DNA from 3 places in the Stenotrophomonas sp. STEN020 genome. Region 1 is predicted to be linked to each of the others. Evidence: predicted binding sites of a transcription regulator. Region 1 holds the regulator's gene; each other region holds the start of a gene.
The links. The regulator FliA, encoded in region 1, starts transcription of late flagellar genes. The targets are predictions, from matches to a motif close to TAAAGTTTNNCNNNCNNNGGCCGATAA.
Positions count from the first base shown of each region.

Region 2: motA (flagellar motor stator protein MotA) is a predicted target of FliA. The motif match lies at 2,217-2,243, and genes of this name have one in related genera.
Region 3: ACVOLZ_RS01160 (flagellin) is a predicted target of FliA. The motif match lies at 3,016-3,042, and genes of this name have one in related genera.

Region 1 is NZ_JBRREI010000001.1:102,786-110,693, reverse strand. It holds gene flhF (flagellar biosynthesis GTPase FlhF) at 1-1,654, shown strand, start outside; gene ACVOLZ_RS00435 (MinD/ParA family ATP-binding protein) at 1,641-2,525, shown strand; gene ACVOLZ_RS00430 (RNA polymerase sigma factor FliA) at 2,522-3,271, shown strand; gene cheY (chemotaxis response regulator CheY) at 3,285-3,677, shown strand; gene ACVOLZ_RS00420 (protein phosphatase CheZ) at 3,677-4,297, shown strand; gene ACVOLZ_RS00415 (chemotaxis protein CheA) at 4,301-6,163, shown strand; gene ACVOLZ_RS00410 (flagellar motor protein) at 6,395-7,135, shown strand; gene motD (flagellar motor protein MotD) at 7,139-7,908, shown strand, end outside.
Region 2 is NZ_JBRREI010000084.1:4,794-12,701, reverse strand. It holds gene ACVOLZ_RS21215 (hypothetical protein) at 1-301, opposite strand, end outside; gene motB (flagellar motor protein MotB) at 369-1,322, opposite strand; gene motA (flagellar motor stator protein MotA) at 1,333-2,187, opposite strand; gene msrB (peptide-methionine (R)-S-oxide reductase MsrB) at 2,426-2,893, opposite strand; gene ACVOLZ_RS21195 (classical arabinogalactan protein 4) at 3,017-3,418, shown strand; gene ACVOLZ_RS21190 (winged helix-turn-helix transcriptional regulator) at 3,621-4,097, opposite strand; gene ACVOLZ_RS21185 (D-amino acid dehydrogenase) at 4,248-5,513, shown strand; gene alr (alanine racemase) at 5,513-6,589, shown strand; gene ACVOLZ_RS21175 (DUF3016 domain-containing protein) at 6,938-7,507, opposite strand; gene ACVOLZ_RS21170 (ATP-binding response regulator) at 7,693-7,908, shown strand, end outside.
Region 3 is NZ_JBRREI010000001.1:280,169-288,076, reverse strand. It holds gene flgK (flagellar hook-associated protein FlgK) at 1-1,565, shown strand, start outside; gene flgL (flagellar hook-associated protein FlgL) at 1,567-2,769, shown strand; gene ACVOLZ_RS01160 (flagellin) at 3,133-4,305, shown strand; gene ACVOLZ_RS01155 (flagellin) at 4,378-5,541, shown strand; gene ACVOLZ_RS01150 (flagellin) at 5,624-6,853, shown strand; gene ACVOLZ_RS01145 (flagellin) at 6,936-7,908, shown strand, end outside.

The sequences.
Region 1 (7,908 bases):
GGCACCGCCGGCCCCGGCCAAGCCGCGCAGCGCCGCCGAAGCCATCATGGCCGCGATGACCCGCCGCAAGGCACCGGAACCAGAACCAGTCACCGCCACCACCTCGGCCGTCGCCGCCCTGGCACGTTCGGCGGTTGGCGCCACCGGTCGCTCCATCGACAACAGCATCGAGCTGGCACCGGGCAGCCGCTTCGCCGGCCTGCTCAAGTCCGCCGAAGTCGAACCGGTTGCTCCGCGCGCACCGGTCTCGCAGACGTTCTTCGCCACCCAGCCGGCCAGTGCCGACGAACTGCCGGTGGTGCCGGCTTTCCGTCCGGCCGGCAGCGCCGCTGCGGTCGCTCCGCTGGCCGCCGCACCCGCGGTCACCCAGCAGGCCAGCTTTGCCGACGCCATCGCCGCCGTCACCATCGAGCCGCCTGCTCCGATCGCGCGTGCACGCTTTGTCATCGATCCGCCGATGCCGGAGCCGGAGCTGCTGCAGCCGACCATTGCCGCAGCCATCCCCGCGATTCCTGTCGCACCGGTGTTCAACCCTGTTCCGGTCGCCGTGGCACCCGTCGCAGTCGCGCCCGCAATCGAGGCAATCGCAGCCCCGGTCGCTGCGGTAGCAGCCATCGCCGCCGTCGCTAGCCCGCAGCCAGCGGAAGCGCCGGTCACCCGCGCTGTTGAAACCACCGAAACTGCGGCCGTTGCGGCCAGCTCCCCGGTGAGCGCAGTGACCAGCGCCCCGGTGATCATCGCCCGCGACGACGAACAGCTCAGCCAGCTGCGTCAGGAAGTAGCCGGCATGCGTCATCTGATCGAGCGCGAGATGAACCGCTTCACCGATGAACGCCTGCGCGGCAGCGCGGTGCGCGCCAATGCGCTGGACCTGATGGACGAATACGGCTTCGACGCTGGCCTGGCCCGCGACGTCGCCACCCAGATTCCGGCCGACATCGACCCCAGCCGCGCCCGCGGTCTGATGCTGGGGCTGATTTCCAAGAAGCTGCCGATCGCCCCCGTCGACCCGATGGAAACCGGCGGCGTGATCGCTCTGGTCGGCCCCACCGGTGCTGGCAAGACCACCACCATCGCCAAGCTGGCCTCGCGCTTCGCCGAAGCCCACGCCGCCCGCGACGTGGCCCTGGTCACCACCGATACCCAGCGCATCGGCGCCCGCGAGCAGCTGTACGGCTTCGGCCGCCAGCTCGGCATCGCCGTGCACGAGGCCAATAGCGGCACCGACCTCAACCAGCTGCTGCAGAAGCTGGCCGACTACAAGCTGGTGCTGATCGACACCGCCGGTCTGGGCCAGCGCGACCGCGCCCTCACCGCCCAGCTGCAGTGGCTGCGCGCCGCCGGCCAGATCCGCACCCTGCTGGTGCTGCCGGCCAATACCGCCTTCCAGGACATGGACGAAGTGGTGCGCCGCTTCAGCGCCGCCAACCCGCAGGGCGTGGTGCTGACAAAGCTGGACGAGACCGGCCGCTTCGGTTCGGCCCTGTCGGTGGCAGTCGATCACCGACTGCCGATCACCTGGGTGACCGACGGCCAGGACGTTCCGGAAGACCTTTATCGGGCCTCTGCCGCAAATCTCGTACTTCGCCTTGAAGATTTGCGCCGCGCGGCCGATATGCCCTGCAACACGGAGTTGAACAATGCAGTCGCGTGAGTACGCCAAGCTGACCAACACCTTCCCACTGTCGGCAACCCGGCACGAACCAGCCGGCCCGGTACGCACCATCGCGGTCACTGGCGGCAAGGGCGGTGTAGGTAAAACCAATGTCTCGGCCAACCTGGCCGTGGCACTGGCAGGCATGGGCAAACGTACCCTGCTGCTCGATGCCGACCTGGGCCTGGCCAATATCGACGTGGTGCTGGGCCTGCAGCCCAAGCACACCCTGGCCGACCTGGTCGCCGGGCGCGCCACGCTGGAAGAAGTGATCATCGAAGGCCCGAACGGCGTGCTGGTCGTGCCCGCCGCCTCCGGCCGCCGGCACATGGCCGAGCTGCAGCCGGCAGAGCACGTCGGCCTGGTCAACGTGTTCTCCGAGCTCGAGCGCGAGCTCGATGTGATGATCATCGACACCGCTGCCGGCATCACCGACAGCGTGCTGACCTTCTGCCAGGCCGCCCAGGACACCGTGGTGGTGGTCTGCGACGAGCCGGCCTCGATCACCGACGCCTACGCGCTGATCAAGGTGCTCTCGCGCGAGCGCGGCGTGGACCGCATCCAGGTCGTCGCCAACATGGTCCGCGACCCGAACGAAGGCCGCGCCCTGTACGAAAAGCTGGTGCGGGTCTGCGAGAAGTTCCTGATCGATGTCTCGCTGAACTACCTGGGCTGCGTGCCGCAGGACGACTGGCTGCGCCTTTCGGTGCAGCGCCAGCAGCCGGTGGTCAAGCTCTATCCTTCCGCGCCAGCCTCGCTGGCGATCAACGAAATCGCCCGTCGCACCGCGCGCTGGCAAGCCCCAACCGCCCCGCGCGGCGGCGTTGAGTTCTTCCTGGAACGCATCATCCAGCAGAAGGTGAAGGCATGAACAATGCAGCCGCTCAATACCGTGAAGTCCAGCGCAGCGCGGCCAATGACTGCATCGCCCGCCACGCCGATCTGGTCCGCCGCATCGCCCACCATCTGGCCGCGCGCTTGCCCGCAAGCGTCGAGGTCGATGATCTGATCCAGGCCGGCATGATGGGGCTTATCGAGGCCTCGCGCAGCTATGACGCCGAACAGGGCGCCTCGTTCGAAACCTATGCATCGATCCGCATCCGCGGCTCGATGATCGACGAAATCCGTCGCGGCGACTGGGTACCGCGCTCGGTACACCGCCGCGCCCGCGATGCCGCCGCCACCATCCGTCGCCTCGAACAAAGCACCGGCCGTTCGGCCAGCGCCAGCGAAGTGGCCGAAGCGATGGAGCTGCCGCTGCCCGAATACATGCGCCTGGTCGAAGACGCTTCACGTGGCCAGGTACTTAGCCTGGAATCGCGGATCGAAGACCAGGGCGAGCTGGACACCCCGACCACCGGCGGCCCCAACCCGCAGCAGGTGCTGGAGCGCAGCCAGTTCGGCGCCGAGCTGGGCAAGGCCATCGGCCAACTGCCCGAGCGCGAGCAGCTTGTGCTGTCGCTGTACTACGAGCAGGAATTGAACCTGAAAGAAATTGGCGCGGTATTGGGCGTAAGCGAATCCCGCGTCTGTCAGATCCACGGCCAGGCCACACTGCGTCTGCGTGGCCGACTGAAGATTTTCGAGGCGGCTGACGCCGGCCTCGAAGAACCATGAAGAGGAAAGCCTTTTGAACAAGAACATGCGCATCCTGATTGTTGACGACTTCTCGACGATGCGCCGCATCGTCAAGAACCTGCTCGGCGATCTGGGCTTCACCAACACCGCCGAAGCCGAGGACGGGCATGCCGCGCTGTCACTGCTGCAGAGCCAGCCGTTCGATTTCGTCGTCACCGACTGGAACATGCCGGTGATGACCGGTATCGAGCTGCTCAAGGCGATCCGCAACGACGCCAAGCTCAAGACCCTGCCCGTTCTGATGGTCACCGCCGAAGCCAAGCGCGAGCAGATCATCGAGGCCGCGCAGAGCGGCGTGAACGGCTACATCATCAAGCCGTTCACCGCGCAGACGCTGGAAGAGAAACTCGGCAAGATTTTCGAACGCCTGGCAGCGAGCGCCTGATGAACCAGCTCGGCGAAGCATTGAGCGACAAATCGGCCCTGGTGCAGCGCCTGCAGGACGCACTGGCAGCATTGGAAAGTGGCGACGAAGCTGGTTGGCGCCGGGAAATCGACGCGCTGGCCGCCTTGCGCGCACAGCCGATGATGTCCGGCCTGGGCCGGCTTGCCCGCGAACTGGGCCAGGCACTGGGCGAACTGCCCAGCGTACCCAGCGAAGCTGGCGAGCTGGATGATGCCTGCGCGCGCCTTGACCATGTGGTACAGATGACCGAGCAGGCCACCCATCGCACGCTCGATCTGGCCGAGGAATGCCGCGCGCTGACCGAACGCCTGCGTGCGGACGGGCTGAATGCCGAACAGGGTGAAATCCTTGAACGCATTCGCCACAACCTCACCGAAGTCGCCCTGACCCAGAGCTACCAGGACCTGACCGGGCAGATCATCCGCCGCGTAGTCGGCATCGTCCGTCGGGTGCATGAAGGTTTCGGTGCGCTTGGTCTGCCGCCGCCGGAAGAAGAAGCACGCAACCAGGGCTTGGCTGGGCCGGCCGTCAATGGCCTGGACCGCCATGCCGTGTCGCAGGTGGACGCAGACGATCTGCTCTCGGACCTGGGGCTGTAAGTCATGAGTGCTTTTGCCGACGACATCGCCGCCGACTTCATCCTCGAAGCGCAGGAGATCCTGGATCGCCTCGGCGAACAGCTGGTGACGCTGGAACAGGCACCGCAAGACAGCGAGCAGCTGAACGCCGTATTCCGCGGCTTCCACACCCTCAAAGGCGGTGCCGGTTTTCTGGCGATCCACCCAATGGTGGAACTGTGCCACGCCGCAGAGGAAACCCTCGGCATGGCCCGCGCCGGCAAAGCCGACCTGCTGGCGCACCATTTCGACGCCGCCCAGCAATCGCTGGACTGGCTGCAGGCCATGCTCGACGCAGTGTCATCAGGCACCGAACCGGAGCACGCACCTGCTGCGCTGATCGCACAGTTCGATGTTGGCGCCGCACCAGTGGTCGCAGTCGTGCAAGCGGTCGCTGCACCTGCGGCTGACAGCGACCTGATCAGCGAAGACGAGTTCGAAGCCCTGCTCAACGAACTGCACGGCAGCGGCACCCCCGGTGCCCAGCCGATCGCTGCGGCAAAGCCCGGCGACGACCTGATCGACGAAGACGAATTCGAAGCACTGCTGGACAAGCTGCACGGCGGCGCCGCACCTGGCGCTGTCGCCGTGCAGGCCGTTCCTGCTGCGCCCAAGCCCAAGCCGGCCCCAGCACCCGTCGCACCCGCGCGCCCTGCCGCAGGCGCAGCCAAACCAGCTGCCGCAAAAGCCGCCGAGCCCGAGCACACCGTGCGCGTGGACACCAAGCGACTGGATGCCATCGTCAATCTGATCGGCGAACTGGTACTGGCCCGTAACCGGCTCAAAACTTTGCGCATGCGCCTCAAGGACGAAGAACTTGACCGCGCAGTCTCCACCCTGGATATCGCCACCGCACGCCTGCAATCAGCGGTGATGCGTACCCGCATGCAGCCCGTCGGCAAGGTGTTCTCGCGCTTCCCGAAGGTTGCCCGCGATGTTGCCCGCTCACTGCAGAAGGAAGTCGACCTGGAGTTGATCGGCGCCGATACCGAACTGGACCGCAACCTGGTCGAAGCACTGGCGGATCCGCTGGTGCATCTGGTCCGCAACGCCATCGACCATGGCGTCGAATCGCCAGACCTGCGCGAAGCCCAAGGCAAACCGCGGATGGGCCGCGTACGCCTGTCCGCACAGCAAGAAGGCGACTACGTCAGCATCGAAGTGCAGGACGACGGCGCCGGCATCGACCCGGAGCGCCTGCGTGCCAAGGCCCGCGACAAGGGTTTGCTCGATCCGGAAGCGGCCGCCCGCCTGACCAGCGAGGAGTGCCTGCACCTGGTGTTCCTGCCCGGTTTTTCGACCAAGCAGGAAGTCACCGACATCTCCGGCCGTGGCGTCGGCATGGACGTGGTGCAGTCACGCATCCGCGAACTCAGTGGCCAGATCCAGATCCAATCCGAACTGGGCCGTGGCAGCCGCTTCCTGATCCGCGTACCACTGACCCTGGCGATCCTGCCGACTCTGCTGGTACAGGCCGGCGAAGACGTCTACGCCCTGCCCTTGGCACGGGTGATGGAAGTGCTGCACGCACCGGCCACCTCGCTGGGCTGGTTTGACGGCCGGGCCGTGCTGGATCGCAAGTCGCACACCTTGGCCTTGCTTGATCTGCGCCAATGGCTGGGAGTTACCCCGGCGCCATCGACCTTGTTGACCATCGTCGTGCTGCAGATGGGCGAAGCCCGTTTCGGCCTGGTGGTGGACCAGGTTCGTGGCCGCGAGGAAGTGGTGATCAAGCCGCTACCGCGTGCCCTGCGCGGCCTGAACGGCTATGCCGGCGCCACTTTGATTGGTGATGGACGTATGGCACTGATTCTGGATGTGGATGGGTTGCGTGGAGGCCACGACTAAAGCCAGCAACCGCGCGAAACCTTCCGCACTCGCGATCCCGACCATCCCCTCTCCCGCCTGCGGGAGAGGGTGCCCTGCGAAGTCAGGGCGGGTGAGGGGAGCTTTTTGCTTTTAGCTCTTAAAGCAAAAGCGCCCTCACCCCAACCCCTCTCCCGCGCGCGGGAGAGGGGCTAAAAGAAGCAACGCCGCTCGCCGATTCAAGACCGCTACAACGAGGCCGATATACGCACCATGGACCGACTCAGCATCATTGGACTATTCCTCGCCCTCGCCTCCCTGGTGGGTGGCAGCATCCTCAAAGGCGCTGGCCTGTCCTCGCTGTGGTCACCTGCTGCCTTCGTAATCGTCATTGTCGGCACCCTGGCGGCAATCCTGCTGCACACTTCGCCGGCCGTGTTCAAACACGCGTTCAAGATCGTGCGCTGGGTAATTCGCCCGCCGGCCAGCGACCGCCGCGCGCTGGTCCAGCAGATCGTCGACTGGAGCAATATCGCCCGCCGCCAAGGCCTGCTCGGCCTTGAGCCACAGGTTGAAATGCAGGACGACCCGTTCATCCGCAAAGGCCTGCAGCTGGTGGTCGACGGCGTCGAGCCGGACACCATCCGCCACATGCTGGAAATCGAACTCGGCAGCCAGGAGCAACAGGACCTGGCCGCGACCAAGGTGTTCGAGGGCATGGGCATCTATGCCCCCACCTTGGGCATCATCGGCGCCGTGCTCGGCCTGATCGCGGTGATGAAAAACCTTGCCGACCCGAGCAAGCTCGGCCACGGCATCGCCGCTGCATTCACCGCCACCATCTACGGCATCGCCTCGGCCAACCTGCTGTTCCTGCCGGTGTCGGCCAAGCTCAAGGGCGTGATCGCCAGCAGCTGCCGCGAGCGCGAAATGATCATCGAAGGCTTGATCGCCATTGCCCAGGGCGAGAACCCGCGCAATATCGAAAACAGCCTGGCCGGCTTCGTGAACTGAACCATGGCCCGTCGCAAGCACCACGAAGAGCACGCCAACCATGAAGCATGGGCCATTCCCTATGCCGACCTGATGACGCTGCTGCTCGCCTTCTTCGTGGTCATGTACGCGATCTCCTCCTTGAACGAAGGCAAGTACCGGGTCATGGCCGATGCCTTGACCACGGCATTTGGCGGCGCCCCGCGCACCATCAGCCAGGTGCAGGTGGGTAACAAGCAGTTGCAGGGCGGCGGATATGACTCGCCCTCGGTGATCAGTGCGCCGAGCATGACCGGCGGCGCGCTGGCAGACCCAACCCAGTTGCCATCGATGGCATCACATATGCGCATGCCGGTCTCGGCACACAATCAGGAACAGCTGCAGCGCGCCGAGCGCCAGCTCAACCAGATTGCTGATCGCCTCAGCCAAACGCTGGCTCCGCTGGTCAAGCAGGGCGTCATCACCGTGCGCCGCACCGAGCTGTGGATCGAGGTCGAGATCAACAGCGACATTCTGTTCACCACTGGTTCGGCAGCGCTGGACGCCAGCGCTCGCACCACGCTCGGCACACTGGCCGATGTATTGCTGGACGCACCCAACGGCGTGCGCGTGGAAGGCCATACCGACAACCTGCCGATCGCTACCGCGCAGTTCCCGTCCAACTGGGAACTGTCGGCGGCGCGCGCAGCCAGCGTGGTGCACCTGTTCGCCGATCATGGCGTGCAGCCACAGCGCCTGGCGATGGTGGGTTACGGCCAGTTCCGTCCACGCGAAAGCAACGATGCGCCCGAAGG
Region 2 (7,908 bases), on a different contig from region 1:
TCTGCTGCAGTGCTGCGGAGTACTCCAAGGTGACCTTGCGGCCTTCCTTCTCCTGCACATTGGCAAGGTGCTTGAGCATGGCCAGCATCGGCACCGGGTTGTCGGCATTGCCCATGGTCTGGCCGCCGATGGCCAGCAGCCACTCAGTGCCCTGCAGGCCGATGGCGGCCACGACCTGGCCTTCTTCGTTGACCAGCACGGCGTGGTTCTGCACCTGCTGCTGGGCGTTCAGGCGGGCGAACGGGCGGCGCGGGGCCTGCTTCTTGCGCTTGTCGCGCTTGGCTTTGGAGAGCTTGGACATGTTGTTCGGCTGATAGGAAAACGACGCCCATTGTAGGCGCAGCGGGCCCCTGCTGCCGGAACAGGGCTCAACCGGGGCCGTCGCTGACACCATCAGCCGGGGCCGTAGCAGCGGCCGCCGGGACGACGGTGGCCACCGGTACCGGCAGGCTGTCGGCCTGGTTCAGCGCCGCCGCTTCGGCTTCCTGGCTCATCACCACGATGCTGATACGGCGGTTGATCGGGTTCTGCGGATTGGTCTTGTCGAACAGCACCGAGGACGCCAACCCGACCACCCGCGCCACCTTGGCCGGGTCCATGCCGCCTTCCAGCAGCGCCCGCCGCGCGGCGTTGGCGCGGTCCGCACTCAGTTCCCAGTTGCCGTAGCCCACCTGGGTGGAATAGGCGGTGGTGTCGGTATGGCCGGTGAGGCTGATGTGGTTGGGCACCTGGTTGATGTAGCGCGACAGCTCCACCAGGATGGTCTGCGTATACGGCATCAGGCGCGCGCTGCCGAGGTCGAACATCGGCCGGTTCTGCTTGTCCACGATCTGGATGCGCAGGCCTTCCGGGGTGATGTCGAGCAGCAGCTGGTCCTTGAAAGGCTCCAGCGCCTGGCTCTTGCTGATCGCTTCCTGCAGCTCCTGCTTCAGTGCTTCCAGGCGCTGCTTGTCGCGCTCGCGCTCCTGTACCGGCGAGGGTACCGCTTCCTGCTGGTTCTGGAAGGGATCATTGCTGTTGCCGCGCGATACATCGGTGGCACCGCCCAGCTTGATCATCGAGGTGCTGGCGCCGCCAGGCCCGGCCATGCCCGGCGCCGGGGTACTGCTGCTACCGGCCAACGGGCTGGGGTTGCGGAAGTATTCGGAAATCGCCGCGCGCTCTGGCTTGGTGGTGGCGGCCATCAGCCACAGCACCATGAAGAAAGCCATCATCGCGGTGACGAAGTCGGCGTAGGCCACTTTCCACGAACCGCCGTGGTGGCCGCCGCCTTGGACTTTCTTCACCCGGCGTACGATCACCGTGGGTTTGGTCTCGGTCATGGTGCGCGCCTTACTTGATCGACTTCAGGTGCTGCTCGAAATCGCTGAAGCCCGGGCGCAGTGCCGAGGGCACGGTCTTGCGGGCGAATTCCAGCGCGATCTTCGGGTTGTAGCCACGCAGGCAGGCCAGCAGCGCGGTCTTCACCGATTCGTAGATGCGTGCGTCCTGCTCGGCGCGGGCTTCCAGCGCCGCGGCCAGCGGACCGACGAAGCCATAACCCAGCAGGATGCCGAGGAAGGTGCCGACCAACGCGCCGGCCACGTGGGCGCCTACTTCCTTGATGTCGCCACCGATCGAGCCCATGGTGATCACGATGCCCAATACCGCAGCAACGATGCCGAAGCCGGGCAGGCCATCGGCGACCTTGTTGAGCACGTGGGCCGGTTCCATCGCCTCGTGGTGGTGTTTTTCCAGTTCCAGTTCCAGCAGCGGTTCCAGCTCATGCGGCTCGATGTTGGAGCCGATCATCAGCCGCAGGCAGTCGGTGATGAAGTCCAGCAGATGGTGGTCGGCCAGCACCTTCGGGTAGTTGGCGAATACCGCGCTGTCGTGCGGGTTCTCTACGTGTTCTTCCAGCGCCATGAAGCCTTCGCGGCGGGCCTTGTTGAGCAGTTCATAGAGCAGGCTGAGCACATCCAGGTAGTCCTGCTGCTTGTACTGCGGGCCCTTGAACACGCTGAGCGTGGCCCGCAAGGTCTGCTTGACGGTCTTGAGCGGGGTGGCGATCAGGAACGCGCCGAACGAGGCGCCGCCGATGATCACCAGCTCGTAGGGCTGCCACAGCGCGCCCAGGCGGCCATGCGCACCGACGTAGCCGCCCAGGACAGCGAAAATGACAACGAGCAGGCCGACGATGATAAGCATGGGGGCAGACAAGGGGAGGGGATATCCCGTTGTCGGCCGTCAGCGGAAAATCTGTAGGCCGGGCGGCGAGCCCCGGCTTCTGTAGAGCCGAGCCATGCTCGGCTGGGTGCAGCTAACCCTGTAGAGCCGAGCCATGCTCGGCTGAAGCTTTACTAGTGGAGCCCCTGCCGAGCACGGTTCGGCACTACAGGGAATGCTTCTGCCGAGCATGGCTCGGCACTACAGGTGACGCGCTTGCCTATGCTGCTGGCCCTGCCTCGGCACCACCACGCTGCAGCGGGTCCGGATACGGCTGGCCGTTCTCGACAAACCCCAGCGACACCGAGTTCAAGCAATGCCGTTCAAAGGTCGGCGGCGGCCCATCCGGGAACACATGGCCCAGGTGGCTGCCACAACGTGCGCAGACGATCTCGGTACGGATCATGCCGTGGCTGATGTCGCGGATCTCGCGCACATGCGCCGGATCGAACGGCGCGAAGAAGCTCGGCCAGCCAGTGCCCGAGTCGAACTTGGTGCTGGAACGGAACAGTGGCAGCGCACACAGGCGGCAGCAGTACACGCCGTCACGCTTGTTATCCAGGAACACGCCGCAGAACGGCGCCTCGGTGCCGTGATGCAGCAGCACGCGCTGTTCCTCGCTGCTGAGCCCGGCGATCAGGGCGTCACGTTCGGTGTTGCTGGGAGGGGTGAGGTCGAAGGCGGTCATGGCGCTGCATCCGTGGGACAGATATCAATGGTAGGGGCGGGCAGTGGCCAGTCCAAGGGCGCATTCATGGCGGCGCAAGCTAGGCCGGCGCATGCTCGGCAGGTGGACGAACGGGAGATGCCGATGAAACGGATGACAAGTCTGACGCTGGCCGTGCTGGCGATCGTGCCGTTGTTCGCACAGGCGCAATTGCAGCAGCCACCGCCACCGACCGCTACGCGCCCGGTGACGCTGCCGCCGCCTTCGCCGCCGCCGGTAGCGGTGCCATCCGACAAGCGGTACGAGGATGCGCCGCCGCTCCCGTCACAGCCGGTCACCAAGCCCAAACCGACACCGAAGGTGAAGCCGATCACCCAGCCAGCGCAGCCCGTGCGGCCGATCTACGACAGCAAGGGCCAGCCGGCGCCACAGATGCGCCAGACCAGTCCTGGCCGGGTATTGGATACCCGCACCAACCGGTACTACGACACCGTGCCCAGCGGTCTGGGTCAGCAGGTAGTGCCGCCGCCAGCAGGCACACGCTGAACCTGTAGTGCCGAGCCATGCTCGGCAGAGGCTTTGGCGGGTAGTGCCGAGCCATGCTCGGCAGAGGCTTTACCGATAGAGCGTTTTTGTAGTGCCGAGCCATGCTCGGCAATCGGGCATTACCGGTAGAGCCTCTGCCGAGCATGGCTCGGCGCTACATGGTGGGATTGCTGGTAGAACCCCTGCCGAGCATGGCTCGGCACTACTCGATTGGCAGGCACAGGGTCTCTTTCACTTCTTCCATCACGATGTAGCTCTTGGATTCGCGTACGTGCGGCAAGGTCAACAAGGTGCTGCCCAGCAGCTTGCGGTAGGAGGCCATTTCGTTGATGCGCGCTTTCAGCAGATAGTCGAAATCCCCTGACATCAAATGGCATTCCAGCACGTTGGGCAGCTTCAGCGCCGCGCGCCGGAACTCCTCGAAGATGTCGCCGGATTTGTAGGCCAGGCTGATCTCCACGAACACCAGCAGGCTGGCCTTGACCGAGGCGGGGTCCAGCCGCGCGTAGTAGCCGGTGATCACGCCTTCGCGTTCAAGCCGGCGCACGCGCTCGGTGCAGGGCGTGGTCGACAGGCCGACGCGCTCGCCCAGCTCGGTGAAGGAGATACGCCCCTCCTGCTGCAGGATGCGCAGGATCTTGCGGTCGATCTTGTCCAGTTCGCGGCTGCGGGTGGCCATGGCGGCTCTGCTTATGATGAACGAAACAGGAAATTACCCTGATCAGGCATATCAATACAGCTAAAAACACTGGTTGACCCTGAATATACTGCGCGGTTCCTAGCCCCTGCCCACCCGTGCGCAGGGAATGATGTGGTCCGGAGAATGAAAATGCGCGTTCTGGTGCTTGGCAGCGGTGTGATCGGCACGACCAGTGCCTGGTATCTACGGCAGGCCGGCTTTGAGGTCACCGTGGTGGATCGGCAGCCGGCCCCGGCGCTGGAAACCAGCTTTGCCAATGCCGGCCAGTTGTCCTTCGGCTACACCTCGCCGTGGGCAGCCCCGGGCGTGCCGTTCAAGGCGATCAAGTGGCTGTTCGAAGAACACGCGCCGCTGGCGATCCGACCCACCGCCGACATTGCCCAGTACCGCTGGCTGTGGCAGATGCTGCGCAACTGCACCTCGGCCCGCTATGCGGTCAACAAGGCGCGCATGGTGCGGGTGTCCGACTACAGCCGTGACTGCATCAACGAGCTGCGCGCCGCCACCGGTATTGATTACGAAGGCCGCCAGCTGGGCACCACCCAGTTGTTCCGCACCCAGCAGCAGCTGGATGCCGCCGCGCAGGACATCGAGGTGCTGCGCGAATACGGCGTGCCCTACGAAGTGCTGGACCGCCAGGGCATCGCCCGGGTTGAGCCGGCGCTGGCCGGCAAGACCGAGATGCTGGTCGGCGCGCTGCGCCTGCCCGAAGACCAGACCGGCGACTGCCAGCTGTTCACCAACAAGCTGGCGGCGCTGGCCGAAGCCGCAGGCGTCGAATTCCGCTTCGACCAGGACATCGCCTCGATCCAGTCCGATGGCGACCGCATCACCGGTGTGCGCATCAACGGCAAGCTCGAGACCGCCGATCACTACGTGCTCGCGCTGGGCAGCTACTCGCCGCAGCTGTTGGCACCGCTGGGCATGCAGCTGCCGGTGTATCCGCTGAAGGGTTACTCGCTGACCCTGCCGATCACCAACGCGGCGATGGCGCCGAACTCGACCATCCTCGACGAGAGCTACAAGATCGCCATCACCCGCTTCGAGGACCGCATCCGCGTCGGCGGCATGGCCGAGGTGGCCGGTTTCGATCTGTCGCTGGAACCTCGTCGTCGCGCCACGCTGGAGAAGGTGGTCAAGGACCTGTATCCGGATGGCGGCGACCTGTCGCAGGCCAGCTTCTGGACCGGCCTGCGCCCGGCTACCCCGGACGGCACCCCGGTGATCGGCGCAACCCCGTACAGCAACCTGTTCCTCAATACCGGGCACGGCACCCTGGGCTGGACCATGGCGGCCGGCTCCGGCCGTTACCTGGCCGATCTGATGAGCGGCAAAAAGCCGCAGATCAGCACCGAAGGCCTGGATATCTTCCGCTACGGCAAGGGCCAGCACTGATGCGCCCGGCACAGGCACTGATCGACCTGGACGCACTGCGCCACAACTACCGGCTGGCTCGCCAACTCGGCGGTGGCAAGGCGCTGGCGATCATCAAGGCTGATGCCTACGGTCATGGCGCGGTGAAATGCGCACGCGCGCTGCAGGACGAGGCCGATGGTTTCGGCGTGGCCTGCATCGAAGAAGCGCTGGAGCTGCGTCAGGCGGGTATCCGTGGCCCGATCCTGCTGATGGAAGGCTTCTTCGATGCGGCCGAACTGCCGCTGATCGTCGAGCACGATTTCTGGGTGGTGGTGGCAACGTCGTGGCAGCTGGAAGCAGTGGAGGCATTCAACACCGATGCCACCCTGCGGATCTGGTTGAAGCTGGACAGCGGCATGCACCGTTTGGGTTTGTCGCCGGAGGAATTCCGCGATGCGCATGCACGCCTGACCGCACTGCCGCAGGTTGGCCCGCTGGTGTTGATGACCCACCTGGCGCGTGCCGATGAGCTGGACAGCAACCGCACCCGCGAACAGCTCGATGTTTTCGTCCGTGCAACCGAAGGCTTGGCAGGTGAAACCAGCCTGTGCAATTCGCCGGCGCTGTTGGGTTGGCCGGATGTGCGCAGTGACTGGGTACGCCCGGGCTTGATGTTGTACGGCGCCGATCCCTTGTATCCGCAGCCCAGCCCACATGCCGCGCAGCTGCGCCCGGTGATGACCCTGCAATCGCGGGTGATTGCGGTGCGCGAACTCGCCGTTGGCGAGCCGCTGGGTTATGGCGCGCGTTTTGTTGCTGAGAAGCCAACGCGCGTAGGTGTGGTGGCGATGGGTTATGCCGATGGTTATCCGCAGTTCGCACCCAATGGTACGCCGGTGTTGATCGACGGCGTACCGGGGCGACTGATTGGCCGTGTATCGATGGATATGCTGACCGTGGATCTGACTGATCACCCGCAGGCCGCACGTGGCAGCATCGTGCAGTTGTGGGGCAATGCACCGACCATCTCGGAGTTGGCACCGCGCTGCAATACCAGCGCCTATCGGTTGCCGTGCAGCCTCAAGCGCACGCCGCGGGTGTATTTGTCGGAGTGATGCTTTTGCTCCCTCCCTTGCGTCGAAGGCGGAGGGGAGGGCTGGGGAGGGGTTGGCTCTTTGCTGATGCGGTGCCGGTGAAGCCTCTGCCGAGCATGACTCGGCACTACAGGTGAAGCTGAGAGGGGCCGCGATGCAGCACGTCCTTCTTTGTAGGAGCAGCGTCAGCCGTGAATCTGGTGGTTTATTCGGTTGCAGGAACATCCGCGGTTTCGTTGCTGTGGGCTTCGCGGCTGACGCCGCTCCTACAAGAGCACCGATGAAGCCTCTGCCGAGCATGGCTCGGCACTACAGGTGAAACAAAAAGGGCCGCATTGCGGCCCTTTTTTTCAATCTACCAATTGCGAATTACAAACCTGCTGTACTGCGATCGTTCTGCAGTTCGCGGCGTACCCAATCATTGAGCAGACGCTTTTCATAACGCAGCGGGTCGGTATTGTTGGGCAGGCTGCTGTTGAGCAGATAGCCGGTGTCGGACAGCTTGCGCTCGCCCTGGTCGATGATCTGGCCATTGGCGTCGGTCAGGGTGAACTGCAGCGAGATACGCGGCGGGTAGATGTCGCGCATGATGCGCACGTCGTCCAGACGCGGGCCGTGCCACGGCTCGTAGTCGCCGGCACGTTTGATGTCGGTGATGGTCACGTCCAGCTTCTGCCCTTCCGGCAGCTGCTTGCTGGCCTGCTTGCGCAGGTGTTCGGCCAGATCCTCCACCCAGTCGCCACGCTGGGCATCCCAGCGGTTGCGGCTGTAGCGCAGTTCGGTGAACTGGGCCGGGTCGGTCCACTGCACCTGCACCGGGCCTTCGGCAGGCAGGGCACGCGGGGCTTGCGGATCGGAAACGGTGCGCGGCTTGGCATCGGCGCCGCCAGCGGCCAGCAGGCAGGCCAGGACAAGTCCGGTAACGGTCAGTGTTTTCATGACGTGCTCCTGAGGACTTTGATGGTGGAAGTGTGCAACTGACAGCTTTACGCTGCAATGAACCCGGTGCCAGTTCGCAGTAGCGGATTGAGCGATGGTTCATCATCACAGGGCGTGGATGGTTTCTCGCCCAGACTGTTTGGCACATCTTCCCCACTTTGCCGCGCCCTTTCACCTTTCCGACAATGCCTGCCCCCAACTCGGACTCACACCTGTCATTGCTGTCTCTGGATGAAGAGGATCTGGAAAGTTCCAGCCTCTATCGGGAGGTATTCAATGCGGTGGCCAGCGGCTTCTGCGTGATCGAGCTGGTATTTGAACACGGCGTCGCGGTGGACTTCATCTACCGCAAGGTCAATGCCGGTTTCCAGAAAGTCACTGGGCTGAGCAATGTCACCGGT
Region 3 (7,908 bases), 180 kb from region 1:
GGGTTACTGGTGTGTGGTCCAACTTCTTCGACTCAATCAGTGGCTTGTCGGCCAATGCATCGGGCGCCGCAGACCGGCGCAATGTGCTGGACAGTGCCAATACGTTGGTTACGCGCTTCAAACAACTCACCAACAACCTCGACTCACTGAACAGCGAGGTCAACAACGGCTTGCTGTCAGCGGCGACTGAGGTCAATCGATTAGCGAGCGAGATCGCCCAGCTCAACGCCGCTGTTGGCAGCAACGCTGCGGCGGCCGCCCCGGATTTGCTGGATCGTCGCGATCAGCTGGTTTCGCAGTTGGTGGGCTTCACCGGTGGCACGGCGGTGATCCAGGACGGCGGTGTCATGAACGTCTACTCGGCTGGCGGCCACGCCCTTGTAGTCGGCAACAATGCATCGCAGGTCACTACCGCGGTCGATCCCTATCGTCCAGAGCGCCTGCAGTTGGCGATCAAAACCCAGAGCATGACCGTGACCATGGACAGCAAAGCCATGGGTGGCCAGATTGGTGGCCTGCTGGAAGTGCGCGATTCCGTGCTGACACCGGCTCAGGCCGAGCTCGGTCGCATTGCTGTCGGCATGGCCCAGACGTTCAACCAGGCCCATCGCGAAGGCATGGACCTGTACGGCGACATGGGCACCGATTTTTTCAATCTCGCCCCCCCCCAGATCAGCGGACACAGCAGCAACGCTGGCAACGCCACGCTGACCGCAAGCTATGGCGATCTATCCGCGTTGGATGGCCAGAACCTGCTGCTCAAGTTCAATGGCACCAATTGGGAAGCCAATCGCGCCGACACCGGTGCAGGTGTGCCGATGACGGGCACCGGCACCGCAGCGGACCCGTTCGTGGTCAATGGCGTGCAGTTAGTGGTCAGCGGCACACCTTCAGCCAACGACCGCTATCTGCTGCAGCCAACGGCCGCTGCCACCAACGGCTTGTCGGTTGCCATCACTGACCCTTCGCGTGTTGCCGCAGCCAACCCGATCAGGGGCTCCGGCAACCTGTCCAATTCCGGCAGCGGTGTATTGGGCAAGCTCGACGTACTCGACGCTGCCAACCCTGCGCTGCTCAACCCGGCCAGTATTCAGTTCACCAGCGCCAATCAGTACACCATCGATGGCACGGGGCCGTTCCCGTACACACCCGGCCAGACCATCAGCGCCAATGGCTGGAGTGTGGTGCTGGACGGCAAGCCAGCCACCGGCGACAGCTTCAACATCGGCAAGACCGCAGCCGGCTCCAGCGACAACGGCAATGCCTCGCAACTTGCCGGCGTAGAAGACATGAAAGCCTTCAGCGGTGGCACCGTGACGCTCAACGGCGCGCTGGGGGGGCTGACCACCCAGGTGGGCTCGGCCGCCCGTGCGGCGGACTATTCGCTGCAAGCCCAGCAGGTCATCCATGCCAATGCTCAAGCCAGCCGCGATACGGTGTCTGGCGTCAACCTCGATGAAGAGGCCGCAGATATGCTCAGGCTGCAGCAAGCCTACCAGGCCGCGTCACAGTTGATTTCGACGGCGGACACGATGTTCCAGACAATCCTGCGCGCGGTGGGCTGAGATGAACAACCGTATTTCCAGCAACATGGTCTACGACCAGTCAGTCTTCCTGATGCTCTCCAAACAGCGCAAGCTGGCCCATTTGGAACAACAGTTGGCTACCGGCAAGAAAATCATCACCGCCAAAGACGACCCGGTCGCCTCCGGCACCGCGGTTGGCCTGGACCGAAGCCTGGCCGCGCTGGAGCAGATGAAGCTCAACGGCAGTACCGTGCAGAACCGGCTGGGCCTGCAGGAAAACACCTTGGCGCAGGTCAACGACATGATGGGGCGGGTAACCGAACTCACCATCTACGCCAACAATCCCGGGCTAGCCGCCGCTGACAAGAAGACATTGGTCGCCGAAATCAGCTCCATCCGCGATGGTTTGTTGGCGCTGGCCAACGCCACCGACGGCACCGGGCGCTATGTCTTTGGCGGCACCCAGGATGGCAGCCCACCTTTCAGCATGGTCAATGGCAACGTGGTCTACAGCGGCGACCAGACCCAGCGGCAGGTAGAGGTTGCGCCTGACACCTACGCCAAGGACGCGCTGCCCGGCAGCGAGGTGTTCCTGCGGATACCCACGGGCGATGGCGCAGTGGATGCCGCGGCAAACGCCGGCAATACCGGCACAGCAGTACTGACCAACGTAGGCCGTGATGGCAGTGGCGGTTGGGACGGCACCGCGTTCAGCGTCCGCTTTACAGCTACCGACCAGTACGAAGTACTTGATGCGGGGGGTAATGTCACCGCTACCGGCACCACGTCCAGTGGTGAGGATATTGTGGTCAACGGCGTGCGTCTGCACATCGACGGCAACGCCGCAGCCGGCGACAGCTTCAACGTGCAACCTGCCACCAGCCGCGACATCTTCGCCACACTGGATGGTTTGATAAACACGCTGAACAGCGACACCGGCACGCCTGCGCAGATGGCGGCACAGCAGAACCTGCTGCAAGGCGCGCTGCGGGATGTCGCCCGTGCCTCGGAACGCATGATCGACGCCCGCGCCTCCGGCGGTGCCCAGCTCAAGACCCTGGACGATGCATCAGCGATGCGCGAAGCCAATAACGTGACGATCAAAGGCACGCTCTCGCAACTGCGCGACCTCGACTACGCCGCCGCCATCAGCGAATACCAACTTGAAAGCACCGCCTTGCAGGCGGCACAGACCATCTTCATGCAGATGCAGCAGATGTCGCTGTTCAGCCGCCTGGGCTGACCCCAGCCGCCAAACCACACCGTGTTCACCAAAGGCCGCGACGCCACAGCATCGCGGCCTTTCTGCGTTTTGGCTCAAGTACCGTTCTTCCATGCCGCTAAGCGCACCCGCCTGAGCAGATCCGCCACCCCGCAGATACCCAGGCGGCTGGGCGCAGCGCCCCGCATCCAGCCTTTCGTCTTCGCTTTTCCGGTGGGTTTGGCAATGGCGTCAGCGCACCGCGTGGAAGCAAACGAAATTCCCTTCTAAAGGTTGTTGACAGCGCGCCGTTATTCCTTTTGCACCAGCGATATGCACGACCGAAAAAACAAAACAACGGCGGCACTTCGCTTCACCAACGGGATTCCATAAGGGAGACGACCCATGGCACAAGTAATCAACACCAACACGATGTCACTCAACGCTCAGCGCAACCTGAGCAGCAGCGGCAGCTCTCTGGCCACCACCATCCAGCGCCTGTCCTCAGGCTTGCGCATCAACAGCGCCAAGGACGACGCGGCTGGTCTGGCCATCAGCGAGCGCTTCACCACCCAGATCCGCGGCCTCGATGTCGCCATCCGCAATGCCAACGACGGCATTTCGCTGGCCCAGGTCGCCGAGGGCGCGCTGAGTGAAGTCGGCAACAACCTGCAGCGCATCCGCGAGCTGGCCGTACAGGCCTCCAACGCCACCAATTCGGCGACCGACCGCAAGGCTCTGCAAGCAGAAGTGACCCAGCTGGTCAGCGAAATCGACCGCGTCGCCAAGCAGGCCGACTTCAACGGCACCAAGCTGCTGGACGGCAGCTTCACCAGCCAGTTGTTCCAGGTCGGTGCCAACGCCGGCCAGTCCATCGCCATCGACAGCGTGGTCAATGCCAAGGCTGATTCGCTGGGCAACAGCAAGTTCGCGGCAGCCAGCACCGGCGGCACCCTCCCCGCGATTGCTGCCCCGACCACGGTCGCCGGGCTGACGATCAACGGTGTCACCATCGGCGACATCACTGGCGGCACCACCAATGAGCTGGCCTCCTCGGCCGCCGCACAGATCAACTCCAAGATCGGTGAGGCCGGCGTCTACGCCGAGGTTGTCACCACCACCGGCACCCCGGACACCTACGCACTGAAGCTGACCCCGGTTCAGGCAGACCGCGATCTGGTGATCAGCGCCAGCGCCGCGCTCGGCCTCACCGCTTCCACCGCTGCCGCCCCCACCTCGGTGGCAGCCACCGCCACCTCTACCTACGTCGCGGCCCTGAACGTTTCCGACTATGTGGGCGCGCAGAAGGCGCTGGGCATCGTCGACAAGGCACTGGAGTCGGTCAACAGCGTGCGCGCCGACCTTGGCGCCATCCAGAACCGTTTCACCTCGGTGGTCGCCAACCTGCAGACCTCCTCGGAAAACCTGTCCGCATCGCGCAGCCGCATCCGCGATACCGACTTCGCCAAGGAAACCGCCGAACTCACCCGCACCCAGATCCTGCAGCAGGCCGGTACGGCCATGCTGGCCCAGGCCAACCAGGTTCCACAGAACGTGCTCAGCCTTCTGCAGCGCTGACATGAGTCGCTCCTGAAGCACGTCAGGACCGCCTAACCCACCGTACGTGCAACCGCTCAAGGACCCCTCCTCATGGCACAAGTCATCAACACCAACACGATGTCGTTGAATGCTCAGCGCAACCTGAGCACCAGCGGCAGTTCGTTGGCCACCACCATCCAGCGCCTGTCGTCGGGTTCGCGCATCAACAGCGCCAAGGACGATGCGGCCGGTCTGGCCATCTCCGAGCGCTTCGGTACGCAGATCCGCGGTACCGACGTGGCCATCCGTAACGCCAACGACGGCATCTCGCTGGCGCAGGTCGCCGAAGGTTCGCTGAGCGAAATCGGCAACAACCTGCAGCGCGTGCGTGAACTGGCCGTACAGGCCTCCAACGCCACCAACTCGGCCAGCGACCGCAAGGCCCTGCAGGCTGAAGTGACCCAGCTGGTCAGCGAAATCGATCGCGTCGCCAAGCAGTCCGAGTTCAACGGCACCAAGCTGCTGGACGGCTCGTTCTCCAGCCAGCTGTTCCAGGTCGGCGCCAATGCGGGCCAGGCCATCGCCATCGACAAGGTCGTCGACGCGACCGTCGCCAAGCTGGGTGGTTCGAGCTTCAGTACGGGCAAGCTGGCTGATGCCGGCGGCGCCTTGGCAGCAGACGGCACCCTTACCGGCACCATCAAGGTCGGCACAACCACGGTCAACCTCGACAAGATCGAGCTGAAGAGCGGCGCCAGCGTGATCGACCAGAACAAGGCCGCCGTCACCGCGATCAACTCCAAACTCGGTGAAACCGGTGTATTGGCTGAGCTGGACACCAACAACAAGATCGTTGTGACCCAGGTCAAGGACGGTGTCGCAATGGCTACTGCCGACATCAGCCTGACCATTGGCGGCACGGCCGCATTCGCCCACACCGCGGACGCCGCCACCACCAAAGCCAACGTCAAGGACATCGACGTGTCCACCGTAACCGGTGCGCAGAAGGCTCTGTCGCTGGTTGACAACGCACTTGGCTCGATCAACAACACCCGCGCCGACCTTGGCGCCATCCAGAACCGCTTCACCTCGGTGGTGGCCAACCTGCAGACCTCGACGGAGAACCTGTCGGCGTCGCGCAGCCGCATCAAGGACACCGATTTCGCCAAGGAAACCGCGGAACTGACCCGCACCCAGATCCTGCAGCAGGCCGGTACGGCCATGCTGGCCCAGGCCAACCAGGTGCCGCAGAACGTGCTCAGCCTGCTGCGCTAAGCCGACCTCTAAGCGCCTGCGTCGGTCGTGATCGACGCAGGCGTTGGCTACGCAACCTGCACCACCGCCTAAGGACACAACCATGGCACAAGTAATCAACACCAATACGATGTCGCTCAATGCCCAGCGCAACCTGAGCACCAGCGGCAGCTCGTTGGCCACCACCATCCAGCGCCTGTCATCGGGTTCGCGCATCAACAGCGCCAAGGATGATGCGGCCGGTCTGGCCATCTCCGAGCGCTTCGGTACGCAGATCCGCGGTACCGATGTCGCTATCCGCAACGCCAACGACGGCATCTCGCTGGCCCAGGTCGCCGAAGGTTCGCTAAGCGAAATCGGCAACAACCTGCAGCGCGTGCGTGAACTGGCCGTGCAGGCCTCCAATGCGACCAACTCGGCCAGCGACCGCAAGGCTCTGCAGGCTGAAGTGACCCAGCTGGTCAGCGAAATCGACCGCGTCGCCAAACAGTCCGAGTTCAACGGCACCAAGTTGCTGGATGGCTCGTTCTCCAGTCAGTTGTTCCAGGTTGGCGCCAATGCCGGCCAGGCCATTGCCATTGACAAAGTCGTAAACGCCAAGAGTGATTCATTGGGGTCGACGAGTTTCATGAGCGGCACGATGACGGTGACCGCACCGGCGACGACTCCTGGTGTAGCAGGTCCGCCTGCAACTTCTGGCTACAACGCAGTGTCGATGACTGGCATCCAGATCAACGGCATTGCCATCGACAACGTCGATCTGGTCGCCAGCGGAGCCACCTTCAGCGCTGCAAACCCGGGTGCAGCCGATACCGCTGCCGCCGCTGCCGGCAAGCTGGCCCTGGGTAATGCACTGGCATCAGCTATCAACAAGAAAACGGGCGACACCGGCGTGACCGCAACCGTTGATGCTGCTGGCGATCTGAAGTTTGATTCGTGGAAGGAAGGCACTACTGCCATCAGCCACGCAGGTCTCGCCGCCAATGGCACCGTGACCATGGCAACCGCTGCCACACAGCAGACCGCGAAAAACCTCGATGTCAGCACCTTTGCAGGGGCTCAGCAGGCACTGCAGATCGTCGACAACGCGCTGGGCTCAATTAACAGCACGCGCGCTGACCTTGGTGCCATCCAGAACCGCTTCACCTCGGTGGTGGCCAACCTGCAGACCTCGACGGAGAACCTGTCGGCGTCACGTAGCCGCATCAAGGACACCGATTTCGCAAAGGAAACCGCAGAGCTGACCCGCACGCAGATCCTGCAGCAGGCCGGTACAGCCATGCTGGCCCAGGCCAACCAGGTGCCGCAGAACGTGCTCAGCCTGCTGCGCTAAGCAGACGGCCAATCGCTAGCACCGGCACTGGTCGGGGCTGGCACTGTCAAACAATTTTGCTCTATCGCCTAAGGAAATCACCATGGCACAAGTCATCAACACCAATACGATGTCGTTGAATGCTCAGCGCAACCTGAGCAGCAGCGGCAGTTCGTTGGCTACCACCATCCAGCGCCTGTCGTCGGGTTCGCGCATCAACAGTGCGAAGGACGACGCGGCTGGCCTGGCCATCTCCGAGCGCTTCGGCACCCAGATCCGCGGCACCGATGTTGCCATCCGCAATGCCAATGACGGCATCTCGCTGGCCCAAGTCGCCGAAGGTTCGCTGAATGAAATCGGCAACAACCTGCAGCGCGTGCGTGAACTGGCCGTGCAGGCTTCCAACGCTACCAACTCCACCAGTGACCGCAAGGCCCTGCAGGCCGAAGTGACCCAGCTGGTCAGCGAAATCGACCGCGTCGCCAAGCAGTCCGAGTTCAACGGCACCAAGCTGCTGGACGGCTCGTTCTCCAGCCAGCTGTTCCAGGTCGGTGCCAATGCTGGCCAGGCCATTGCCATCGACAAGGTGGTCAATGCCAAGGCCGACGCGCTGGGCAATGCAGGCTTTGACGTCACCGCGATCACCATCGCTGCTGGTGGTTCTGTGGCTGCCGACAAGGGCAAGACCATCAGCTTTGATGGGCTGAAGATCGGCGGTGGCGGTCTTGCCGCCGCCGTGAGCATCGACAAGGTCGAGATCACCTCGACCGGCGTTGCTGCCGAAGACCAGAAGGCACTTGTGGCAGCGGTTGCTACTGCCGTCAATGCCAAGATCGGCGAGACCGGCGTTTACGCCGAGATCGACGCGACGGCCGGCAAAATCAACCTGACGTCGGTAAAGGAAAGCGTCGACAAGAACGGCAATTTCAGCGCGATGACCGTCACTGCTGGTACCAGCGCTGGTGTTACCGGCTTCAACTCGACTGCTCCCACTGCAACAACCGGTGCTACTGGCAAGTTGCTCAAGGACGTCAACATCGACAGCGTCAAGGGCGCCCAGCAGGCGCTGGAAATTG